Regions from separate parts of the Nocardioides sp. QY071 genome, predicted to be linked through region 1. Evidence: riboswitches for the same ligand, from Rfam matches in the RefSeq annotation. Region 1 holds a riboswitch; the other holds the start of a gene.

Region 1 (5,673 bases):
GACGACCTGACCCTCCCGATCTGGACGAAGGTGGACCGATGAGCGCCAAGCTGTTCGTGGGGGACCGGCTCCCCGAGTGGACCCTTCCGATCACGCCGACCCTCGTGGTCTCGACCGCGATCGCGACCCGCGACTTCCAAGACGTCCACCACGACCGCGACATCGCCCAGGCGGCCGGATCGAAGGACATCTTCGTCAACATCCTCACCTCGACCGCGCTGTGCGAGCGCTACGTCACCGACTGGGTCGGACCCGACGTGCAGATCCGGGGCATCGCGATCCGCCTCGGCGCGCCGGCGTACCCCTATGACACGTTCACGTTCACCGGTGAGGTGACCGACGTCGCCGACGGCGTCGCCACCATCAAGGTGGTCGGCGCGGTGTCGCTCGGCGACCACGTCGTCGGAACGGTCACGGTGGCGGCATGACCGAGCGCACCCTGTCGGGCAGGGCCGCGATCGCCGGCATCGGCGCGACCGAGTTCTCCAAGGAGTCGGGCCGCTCCGAGCTCCAGCTCTCCGTCGAGGCCGTGCGCCACGCGCTCGCCGACTGCGGCCTCACGCCCGCCGACGTCGACGGCCTGGTCACCTTCACGATGGACACCTCGTCCGAGATCGCCGTGGCCCGCGAGCTCGGCATCCCCGAGCTGCGCTTCTTCAGCCGGATCAACTACGGCGGCGGTGCTGCCTGCGCCACCGTCCAGCAGGCCGCGATGGCCGTCGCCACCGGCGTCGCCGACGTCGTCGTCGCCTACCGCGGCTTCAACGAGCGCTCGGGTGACCGGTTCGGCCAGGTGTCGGCGTGGGCGGCCCAGCAGGTCAACACCAACGGCCTCGACAACGCCTGGACCTACCCGCTCGGCCTGTCCACCCCGGCCGCCACGGTCGCGATGCAGGCCCGCCGCTACATGCACGAGTACGGCGCCACCTCGGCCGACTTCGGCCGCGTCGCGGTCGCCGACCGCCGGCACGCCGCCACCAACCCGGCCGCGTTCTTCTTCGGCAAGCCGATCACCCTCGAGGACCACCAGGCCTCCCGGATGATCGCCGACCCGCTGCACCTGCTCGACTGCTGCCAGGAGTCCGACGGCGCCGTCGCCCTCGTGGTCGTGTCGGCCGAGCGGGCCAAGGACCTGGCCCAGCCACCGGCGTACGTCGCCGCCGCGGCGCAGGGCTCGGGCCGCGACCAGTTCGTGATGACGTCCTACTACCGCGACGACATCGGCATCCCCGAGATCGGCGTGGTGGGCCGCGAGCTGTGGAAGCAGTCCGGCCTCACCCCCGCCGACATGCCGATGGCCGTGCTCTACGACCACTTCACGCCGTACGTCCTCATGCAGCTCGAGGAGCTCGGCTTCTGCGGCCGCGGCGAGGCCAAGGACTTCGTCAAGGACGGCGCCATCGAGATCGGCGGCCGGCTGCCCATCAACACCCACGGCGGCCAGCTCGGCGAGGCCTACATCCACGGCATGAACGGCATCGCCGAGGGAGTGCGCCAGATCCGCGGCACCTCGGTCAACCCGGTCGCAGACGCCCACCACGTGCTGGTGACCGCCGGCACCGGTGTGCCCACGAGCGGGCTGATCCTCTCGGCGTAGCCCGGACGTCGAGGAGGTCGTGCAGTGACCGTCTCGAGACGCCTACTCCTCGACCCACACGTTGTCGTGCTCGCGCATGAACGCGTCGTACTCCTCGGGCGTCCACTCCTCGCCCCGGGCGAGCCGATCGAGCCCCTCGAAGTAGGGCTCGCGCGGCGCGCCCGGGGCGAAGTGCAGCAGCATCGACGCCGGGGCACCGGACTCGTTGCGGAACCCGTGGACGCCGCCGGGCGGCACGTGCAGGAAGTCGCCCGGCCGCGCCGTCGTCCACGAGGTGCCGGTGTGGATCCGCACCTCGCCCTCGAGGACGTAGAAGGACTCGGACATGGTGCGGTGGAAGTGCGGGCTCGGACCGCTGACCGCCTCGGAGAACTCCCAGCGGTAGAGGCCGAACAGGCCGCCGGTCGCCTCGCCACGCGCCAGGTAGTGGACCCGGTTGCCGTTGGGGTAGACGAGGTCGGGGCCGTCGGTGCCGGGACGCACCCAGGCCGAGACCTCGCCGTCGTAGAGGGGTGGGGGATACGACATGCCTGCGACGCTACCGAGGTTCCAGTGACCGGACCCACAACCCGCGGCGTGTCGCCGTGTGCCACCATGGGTCCCAAGAGCTCGCGTGCTCTGGGGTCGGTGAAAATCCGAACCGGCGGTGACAGTCCGCGACCCGATCGCAGCCAGTGATCGGTTGACCAGGTGGAACTCCTGGACCGACGGTCAAAGTCCGGATGGGAAGTGCACGCACGAGTGTCCGACGGACGCCCCGCAGCGGGCGCCCGTCGTACGCCAGGCAAGCCCCGGAGTCCGCGTCCAGGACGACGAGAGGCGGTGGCCGGTGGCGGAGACGTTCACCCGTGAGTACGACGCGATGCGTCGTGCGCTCGCGCTGGCAGCGACCCCCGGGGTGCCTCTGCATCCCAACCCGCGAGTGGGCTGCGTGCTGCTCGGCCCTGACGGCGACATCGTCGGCGAGGGCTACCACCACGGCGCCGGTACGCCGCACGCCGAGGTCGAGGCGCTGAAGGTGGCCGGCGACCGAGCGCGCGGCGCCACGGCGATCGTGACGCTGGAGCCGTGCAACCACACCGGTCGCACCGGCCCCTGCTCGCAGGCGCTGATCGCCGCCGGCGTCGCCCGCGTGGTCATCGCGCAGCGCGACCCCAACCCGCAGGCCGCGGGCGGCATGGAGACGCTGCTCGAGGCGGGCATCGAGGTCGACGCCGGCCTGCTCGCCGACGAGGCGGCCGAGGTCAACCGGGCCTGGACGTTCGCGCACCGCAACGGCCGGCCCTTCGTGACCTGGAAGTTCGCGACCACTCTCGACGGGCGCAGCGCCGCCGCCGACGGCACCTCGCGCTGGGTGTCCTCGCCGGCCGCGCGCCGCGACACGCACCTGCTGCGCGGCCTGTGCGACACCATGCTCGTCGGCACCAACACCGTCGAGGTCGACGACCCGCAGCTCACCGTCCGCGGCGACGACGACCAGCCGGTCGGCGAGCAGCCGCTGCGCGTGGTGATGGGGGAGCGCGACCTCGGCGAGGACCGCCGCGTCCTCGACGATGCGGCGCCCACCGTGCACCTGCGCACCCGCGACCCCGAGCAGGCGCTGCGCAGCCTGTACGCCGAGCACGACCGCCACCACGTCTTCCTCGAGGGCGGGCCCACGCTGGCCGCCGCCTTCCTGCAGGCGGGCCTGGTCGACGAGGTCGTCACCTACGTCGCCCCGATGCTGCTCGGCGCCGGCCGCTCCGCCGTCGGCGACCTCGGAATCGCCACCATCGCCGACGCGTTGCACCTGCGGCTCGTCGACACCACTGTCGTCGGCGAGGGCGCCGAGGCCAACGTGCGCCTGATCATGAGGCCCGGCACGGGCCGCACCGAGGAAGGAACCGCCTGATGTTCACCGGCATCGTCGAGGAGCTCGGCACCGTCACCGCCGTCGAGGACCAGGGGGACGCCATCCGGCTCACCATCGCCTCCGACGTGACGTTGTCCGACGCCGGCCTCGGTGACTCCATCGCCGTCAACGGCTGCTGCCTGACCGTGGCCGAGCGCACCGACACGACCTGGACCGCCGACGTGATGGCCGAGACGCTCGCCAAGACCACCACCGGCCGGCTCCACGTCGGCGACCGGGTCAACCTCGAGCGCGCCGTCACCGCGGAGAAGCGCCTCGGTGGCCACGTCGTGCAGGGCCATGTCGACGCTGTCGGCGAGGTCGTCGCCCGCACCCCTAGCGAGCACTGGGAGCTCGTCGAGATCGCGATGCCCGACGAACTTGGCCGCTACCTCGTCGACAAGGGCTCGATCACCGTCGACGGCACCTCGCTGACGGTCGTCGAGGCCGGCGAGCACACCTTCACCGTGAGCCTGATCCCCGAGACCCTGGCCCGCACGACGCTCGGCTTCCGGGCCGTCGGCGACCGGGTCAACCTCGAGGTCGACGTCATCGCCAAGCACGTCGAGAAGCTCGTCCGTGCCTACACCAGCGCCCCCGGCGCCAGCAGCAAGGAGAACTGACATGTCGGTGCGACTGGACCCGGTCGAGCGCGCGATCGCCGACATCGCGGCGGGCAGGGCCGTCGTCGTCGTCGACGACGAGGACCGCGAGAACGAGGGCGACATCATCTTCGCCGCCAGCAAGGCGACGCCGGAGCTGATGGCGTTCACGATCCGCTACTCCAGCGGCGTCATCTGCGCCCCGATGCCCGGCGCCATGCTCGATCGGCTCGAGATCCCGCTGATGACCCCGCACAACAAGGACGCCTACCGCACGGCGTACACCATCTCGGTGGACGCCCGCGACGGCGTCAGCACCGGCATCTCCGCCGCCGACCGCGCCCACACCGTGCGGGTCCTCGCCGACTCGGCCACCGAGCCGTGGGAGCTGACCCGTCCGGGCCACGTTTTCCCGCTGCGCTACCGCGAGGGCGGCGTCCTGGTCCGACGCGGCCACACCGAGGCCGCCGTCGACCTGTGCCGCCTCGCCGGCCTGACCCCGACCGGCGTGCTCGTCGAGGTGGTCAACGACGACGGCACCATGAAGCGAGCCCCCGAGCTGCGCGCGTTCGCCGACGAGCACGGCTTGGCGATGATCTCGATCGAGGACCTGGTCCGCTACCGGCGCCGCGTCGAGACCCACGTCGTGCGCGAGGCGGAGACCAGCCTGCCCACCAGTCACGGCGACTTCACCGCGATCGGCTACACGATCACCGTCGACGGCAGCGAGCATGTCGCCCTCGTGTACGGCGATCCGGCCACCCTCGCGGACGGCGGACCGGTGCTCACCCGGGTGCACTCGGAGTGCCTGACCGGCGACGTCTTCGGCTCCAGCCGCTGCGACTGCGGCCCCCAGCTCAACGAGGCGATGGACCGCATCGTCGAGGAGGGCCGCGGCGTCGTGATCTACCTGCGCGGCCACGAGGGCCGGGGGATCGGCCTGGTCGCCAAGCTGCAGGCCTACCAGCTGCAGGACGGCGGCCGCGACACCGTCGACGCCAACCTCGACCTCGGCCTGCCCGCCGACGCCCGGCACTACGGCGCGGCCACGCAGATCCTCAAGGACCTCGGCGTCTCCGACGTGCGGCTGCTGACCAACAACCCCGACAAGGTGGCCTCGCTCGAGGACTACGGCGTGACCGTCAGCGAGCGGGTCCCGCTCACGCCGCACCCCAACGGCCACAACCTCGCCTACCTGCTGACCAAGCGCGACCGGATGGGCCACGACCTGCCCGACCTCGACCTCGAAGGAGTCAACTGACATGGCCGGACACGGCGCCCCCGACATCGCCCCCACCGACTGCCACGACCTGCGGGTCGCGGTCGTCGCGGCGAGCTGGCACACCGAGGTCATGGACGGGCTGATCGCCGGCGCGCAGCGGGCCTTCGCCGACCACAAGGTCGAGGCGCCGGTCGTGGTGCGGGTCCCCGGCACCTTCGAGCTGCCCGTCACCGCCGACGCCCTCGCTCCGTCGTACGACGCCGTGATCGCGCTCGGCGTGGTCATCCGGGGCGGCACCCCGCACTTCGAGTACGTCTGCAGCGCCGCCACCGACGGCCTCACGCGGGTCTCCCTCGACCAC
Region 2 (5,673 bases), 1.6 Mb from region 1:
CTGCCCCCTTCTCCACAGGCCCGCCGCCGTACCCGCCTTCCGTCGGCAGCCCTTGGTGGGGTGAGTGCCATGACCACTCTCCTCTCTGCCGCTCCCCTCTTCGACCAGCACGACCCGCATGACCTGCTAACCACCATCCGCTCGGGCGTGCGCACCCGCGAGTGCCTCGTTGTCGCCGAGTGGGCGGCCGTCGTCCGCTGGGCCGAGGCCCACGTGGTCACGATCCCCGAGCACGCCGCCACCGTCCGCGACGGCGTCATCGACACCGGCGTGCCGATCGCCGGCGACGGTGCGCCGCTGATCAGCGACCACCACCTCAGCGAGCTCGTGGCCGCGCTCGGGCGCTCCCCCAACGCCGGGCGCGCGTTCGTCGGCCGGGTCGTGGAGTGCGCCTGGCGGCTGCCGAAGGTGTACGCCGCGGTCGCCGCCGGGCGCCTCGCGCCCTGGCGGGCCGAGCGGATCTCCGACCTGACCCGACCGCTCAACGCCGAGGCGACGGTCTTCGTCGACGGCGCCCTGCACGACGTGACCTCGTGCACCTGGGCGCAGGTCGAGCGGCTGGTCGAGGAGGCGGTGGCCCGGCACGACCCGGTCGCCGCCGAGGCGCGCCGGCAGAGGGCGGCCGACCGCCGGCGCCTCAACGTCGAGCCACCCGACGCGGCCGGGACGGTCGAGGTGCATGGACTCCTCGACGCCGGCGACGGGCACGACCTCGAGGAGGCCGTACGTCGCCGCGCCGCCCTGCTCGGCCGGCTCGGCAACGACGCGCCGCTCGACGTCCGCCGCTCGATCGCGGTCGGCGAGATCGCCCGCCAGGACCTCACCCTCGACCTCGAGGCCCGCGATGACGACGGCCGGACGGTCCGCGTCCCGGGCCGCGAGGTCGTCCTCAACGTGCACCTCACCGGCGACCCCGACAACCCGGTCGCCCGCTGGGAGGAGGGCGCCTGCCCGATCAGCGCCGACCAGGTCCGCGAGTGGCTGCGACTCACCGGAGCCTCCGTCGTGGTGCGTCCGGTGGTCGACCTCGCCGAGCACGTCCCCGTCGACTCCTACGAGATCCCCGAGCGGCTGCGGACCCGGGTCGAGCTGCGCGACCACAGCTGCCGGTTCCCGCACTGCACCACCCGGACCGACCGCTGCGACCTCGACCACGCCACCCCCCACCGCGACGGCGGCCCGACCTGTCCCTGCAACCTGGTCCCGCTGTGCCGCCAGCACCACCGCGCCACGACCTTCACCGCCTGGCGCTATCTCGCCCTCTCCCCCGGCAGCTACCTGTGGCGCTCGCCCCACGACCTGCTGTTCGTCGTCGACCACCACGGCACCCGCCCCGTCGACACCGGCCGCCCGATCCCGCCCGGGTCGTGGGCGTGCGCGGTCGGGTCGGAGGCGGGGCGGTCCGATGCGGCCTGACCCGTCGTACGCCGCCTACGCGCCCGGGCGATCTGGGCCCGCCTACTCATGCCGCCACGGCCCCCGCCCGGGACCCTGCGAACATGACCGATCGCCGCCCGGCCGGGCCCCTCGAGATCGTCGCCGCGCTCGCCGCCCTCGGCCTGACCCTGGCCACGTTCTGGCACGGTCTGACCGTCTACTTCTGCTGGGGCGGCTGCGACGGACCGACCGCAACCGAGGTCCTCGTCCACCGCCTCCTCACCGGCGGCCTCGCGCTCGCCGTGCTGACCACCCTGGTGACCGCGGCGCTGCGGCGCGGGCGCTGGATCTTCCTCTGGCACCTCGCGGTGGCCGCGGTGGCTCTCGTGGTCGCCCTGCTCACCGCCATGCCGCAGATCGACTGGGACGGGTCGCCGCCCCCACCGCCCGGCCCGGGTCCCGACTACGTGCCCTGCTACTCGGGCTCGAACGACTGCGTCGGCGGCTGAGCCGTGGGCGGGCGGTACCCTGCTGCCGTACGTTCTCAGGGCGGGGTGGAACTCCCCACCGGCGGTGAGGGCGTCCCGGCCGATCCGGGGCGGCCGAGCCCGCGAGCGCCGGCCCGGTCTCCGACCGGGGCGGGTCAGCAGATCCGGTGCGACTCCGGAGCCGACGGTCACAGTCCGGACGGAAGAGAACGCGACGGGCCTCGCGCGCGTCGTCACGCCCTGGGTGACACGCGAACAGGAGAACCCATGTCACCCACCGCTCCCGCCGGCAATACCGTCGCCATCGTCGCGGCCCGCTGGCACTCCGACATCGTCGACGTCGCCGTCGAGACCTTCCGCACCGAGCTCGAGCTGCGCGGCTACACCGTGGAGGTGGTGCACGTGCCAGGCGCCTTCGAGATCCCGCTGCAGGTCCGCCGGCTGGCCCGGACCGGCCGCTACGCCGGGGTGGCGACGGCGGCCCTGGTCGTCGACGGCGGGATCTACCGCCACGACTTCGTGGCCTCGTCCGTGGTCGACGCGCTGATGCGGATCCAGCTCGAGACCGACGTGCCGGTGTTCTCCGCGGTGCTCACGCCGCACCACTTCCACGAGCACGACGAGCACACGAGCTACTTCCGCCGCCACTTCGAGACGAAGGGCCGCGAGCTCGCGGCCGCCCTGGACGCGACGGTCCAGCTGTCGGCGGTCTGACCCGCGGGGCCCGACCGGACCGGTGGGCCTGCCGTGACCGGGCTGAGCCCTCAATGCCCTCAGTGCGCGGCAGGCTCGCCGTCGTCGTACCGCTCGATCGGGTCCTTGTCGCCGCTGAACGGCAGCACCCGCACGATCGCGACCACGAGGGAGCCGACCACCAGTCCGATCACCGCGGAGATGCCGGTGTTGGCGAGCCAGGCCAGCGCGCTGCCGAGGAAGCCGTGCACGGCGTGCTCGATGTCGTGCTCGATGCCATGGACCCACTCGTACGGCGCGTCCCACCAGCCGACCTCGTGCACGTTGACGAGCAGGATGTGGCCGCCGACCCAGAGCATGGCGACGGTGCCGACGATCGAGATGATCGACAGCAGCCGCGGCATGAACGCGACCAGGCCACGCCCGACCTTCTGGGCGAGGGTCGAGGAGCGCTGCGCGAGGCTGAGGCCGGCGTCGTCCATCTTCACGATGAGGGCCACGACGCCGTAGACGGCGATCGTGATCGCGATCGCCACGACCACGAGGATCGCGAGCCGGGCCCAGAAGCTCTCGTCGGCCACCTCGTCGAGGGCGATCACCATGATCTCCGCCGACAGGATCAGGTCGGTCCGGATCGCGCCGGCGACCATCTGCTTCTCGGCCTCCGGACTGATCACGGTGGCCGGGACGTCGTGGTCGTCGTGCCTGGCGAGCAGGTGCCAGACCTTGTGCGCGCCCTCGTAGGCGAGGAAGGTGCCGCCGAGCATCAGGATGATCGGGAGCAGGTCCGGCAGGAACTCACTGAGCAGCAGCGCTGCCGGGAGGATGATCAGCAGCTTGTTGCGGATCGAGCCGATCGCGATCTGCTTGACGATCGGGAGCTCGCGCTCGGCCGCGACGCCGTGCACGTATTGGGGCGTGACCGCGGTGTCGTCGACCACCACGCCCGCGGCCTTGGTCGTCGCACGACCTGCCGCGGCGCCGACATCGTCGATCGACGCGGCGGCCATCTTGGCGATGGCGGCGACGTCGTCGAGCAGACCGAACAGGCCGGCGCTCACGAGGCGCGGTCCGTGCTGAGAGGCATGCCCGAAGGCTACCGGCCGGCGACTACCGGCCGGCGCCCACCAACCCCGCGTCCGCTGTCTCCCGCTCCTGCTCGTGCACGACACCGGTCAGCTGCACCGCCTCGCGGACCCGGCGGTGGGCGACGTCGAACGGGTCCACGACCCGCTCGAGGACCCGCCGGACGGGCGGCGCGGCCAGGGCCAGGGCCACACCGACACCGACGCCGACCGCGGCCAGCAGACCGAGCCAGGGCCGGTCGTGGGCCCACTCGACGAAGCCGAGGTACTCCAGCTCCTTCACGACGAAGCCGTGGAACAGGTAGATGACCAGGCTCGCCGAGCCCATCTGGGTGAACCAACCACCGATGCGAGGTACGACGCTGAGCCAGGCCAGCGCGCCCGCGACGCCGGCGAGCAGCACCAGGAGCCGGGTCAGGACTGCGGTCGAGGTCGGGTCGTCGAGCAGCTCGGAGGGCCGCTGGTAGAGGTAGTCGCGGCTGGCCCACTCGTCCAGGGAGCCGGCGGCGACCCACAGCGCCGCGAAGGTCGCGATGCCGAGCAGAGCGGCGAACCGGCCGCGCAGCCACTCCAGCGCTTCGGGCGTGGTCTTCAGGCCGAGCACGAAGAACGGCAGGAAGCCCACGATCCGCGGGGCGTCCAGCCAGCGGGTCCATTCCCCGGCGAGCAGGAGGCCTCCGGCGATGCTGATCCCGACCGCGACCAGGACGCCGCCCCGCAGCGGCCGCAGGATCGGGGTCGCGAGCCGCCAGGCCACCATCGCGAGCAGGTACCACAGCGGGAAGTGCGGGTCGGTCCACAGGTCGTAGAGGTGCTCGTGGCCGACGTTGATCCGGAACCAGGCCAGTGCGCCCTCGAAGATGACGTACGGCACGAGCAGGGTGGTGACCAGCTGCCACAGCCGCGACGGGGTGTAGCGGAAGCCCCGCGACAGGTAGCCGGAGAGGAACACGAACGCCGGCATGTGCCACAGGTAGACGAAGTCGTACACCCGCCCGCCCGGGCCGTCGGCAGGAAGCAACGCGAGCAGGTGCCCGACCACGACGAGCGTGACCAGGCCCATCTTCGCGTTGTCGAGCCAGGGATCCCGAGTCCGAGGTGCTGAGGCCATCACTCCTTGGTACCCGAACCGCCTGTGCGAAGACCAAGTGTCAGACAACCTGACACCGTGAGCCGGATCGGGTACGGCGGAGCGCCCGATGGGAGACTGGCGGGGTGGACGCCACCTACAAGCCCACGGATGCCTCCCGCGTGCGGATGGTCCTCGGCCTGGGCGCTCTCGGGGTCGTCTGCGGGCTGCTCGCGGCGGTGTCGTTCGCGTCGGGCTCGGTGCCCGGCATCGTCGTGCTCCCGGCGCTGTGCGTGCTCTCGGTCGCCGGGATCAGGGGCGAGCTGCGCCGGGCCGTCGTCCTCACCGCGGATCGGCTGGTCGTGCGGGGCCGTGTCGGCACGGTGCGGGTGCCGCTGACCGAGGTCACCGCGGTCAGCTGGGAGCGCGACGAGGCGCGTCCCGATGTCGCGCGACACACCGTGTGGATCGCAGCGTCGGGCCGGCGCCCCTTCCGCGTCCACTTCCTCGCCGCACAGGGGGACTTCGTCGGCGACCTGCGGCGGCGTGCGGCCGTCGCCGGTGCCGCGATCGACACGGGAGCCGCGCTCGTCGCACCCGCTCCCCACGACACCCGCCGCCTGTTCACGAGCCTGTGAGGCTCGACGGCCCGGTCAGTCCTCGACGAGCCCCAGGCGCAGGTACTCCGCCGCGTACGTGCCGCTGAGCAGCAGCGACGCGTAGCGGGCGACCTCGCCGGCCGCCTCGGTGGAGACGTGCTCGATCCGGACGTCCTGGTTGCGGGCGGCGTCCTCGAGGCGCTGCCGCTGGTCGCGGACGACCGGGTCGTCGACGCCGTCGTCGAGCATCACCAGCACCGGGCGGCGATCGCCGGTGCCGTCGGCGACCGGGTCGGCGAAGACGTTGCGCGGGCGGGCCGCCTCGACGACGGGCAGCAGGTGCTCGGCGTCGCCGGCGAGCG

What was found. Region 1 has a riboswitch for FMN ahead of ribD (bifunctional diaminohydroxyphosphoribosylaminopyrimidine deaminase/5-amino-6-(5-phosphoribosylamino)uracil reductase RibD). Riboswitches for the same ligand answer to the same signal wherever they lie in the genome.
Region 2: another riboswitch for FMN. It lies ahead of QI633_RS06900 (6,7-dimethyl-8-ribityllumazine synthase); the one in region 1 lies ahead of ribD (bifunctional diaminohydroxyphosphoribosylaminopyrimidine deaminase/5-amino-6-(5-phosphoribosylamino)uracil reductase RibD).

The regions. Positions count from the first base shown of each region.
Region 1 covers NZ_CP124681.1:2,999,665-3,005,337, reverse strand. Annotated here, with positions in the region: gene QI633_RS14540 (OB-fold domain-containing protein) at 1-42, shown strand, start outside; gene QI633_RS14535 (MaoC family dehydratase) at 39-428, shown strand; gene QI633_RS14530 (lipid-transfer protein) at 425-1,597, shown strand; gene QI633_RS14525 (cupin domain-containing protein) at 1,640-2,125, opposite strand; FMN riboswitch at 2,207-2,336, shown strand; gene ribD (bifunctional diaminohydroxyphosphoribosylaminopyrimidine deaminase/5-amino-6-(5-phosphoribosylamino)uracil reductase RibD) at 2,460-3,488, shown strand; gene QI633_RS14515 (riboflavin synthase) at 3,488-4,111, shown strand; gene QI633_RS14510 (bifunctional 3,4-dihydroxy-2-butanone-4-phosphate synthase/GTP cyclohydrolase II) at 4,113-5,351, shown strand; gene ribH (6,7-dimethyl-8-ribityllumazine synthase) at 5,353-5,673, shown strand, end outside.
Region 2 covers NZ_CP124681.1:1,440,144-1,445,816, reverse strand. Annotated here, with positions in the region: gene QI633_RS06910 (HNH endonuclease signature motif containing protein) at 70-1,416, shown strand; gene QI633_RS06905 (DUF6234 family protein) at 1,500-1,886, shown strand; FMN riboswitch at 1,914-2,080, shown strand; gene QI633_RS06900 (6,7-dimethyl-8-ribityllumazine synthase) at 2,133-2,579, shown strand; gene QI633_RS06895 (DUF808 domain-containing protein) at 2,639-3,619, opposite strand; gene QI633_RS06890 (acyltransferase family protein) at 3,669-4,754, opposite strand; gene QI633_RS06885 (hypothetical protein) at 4,859-5,350, shown strand; gene QI633_RS06880 (SIS domain-containing protein) at 5,366-5,673, opposite strand, start outside.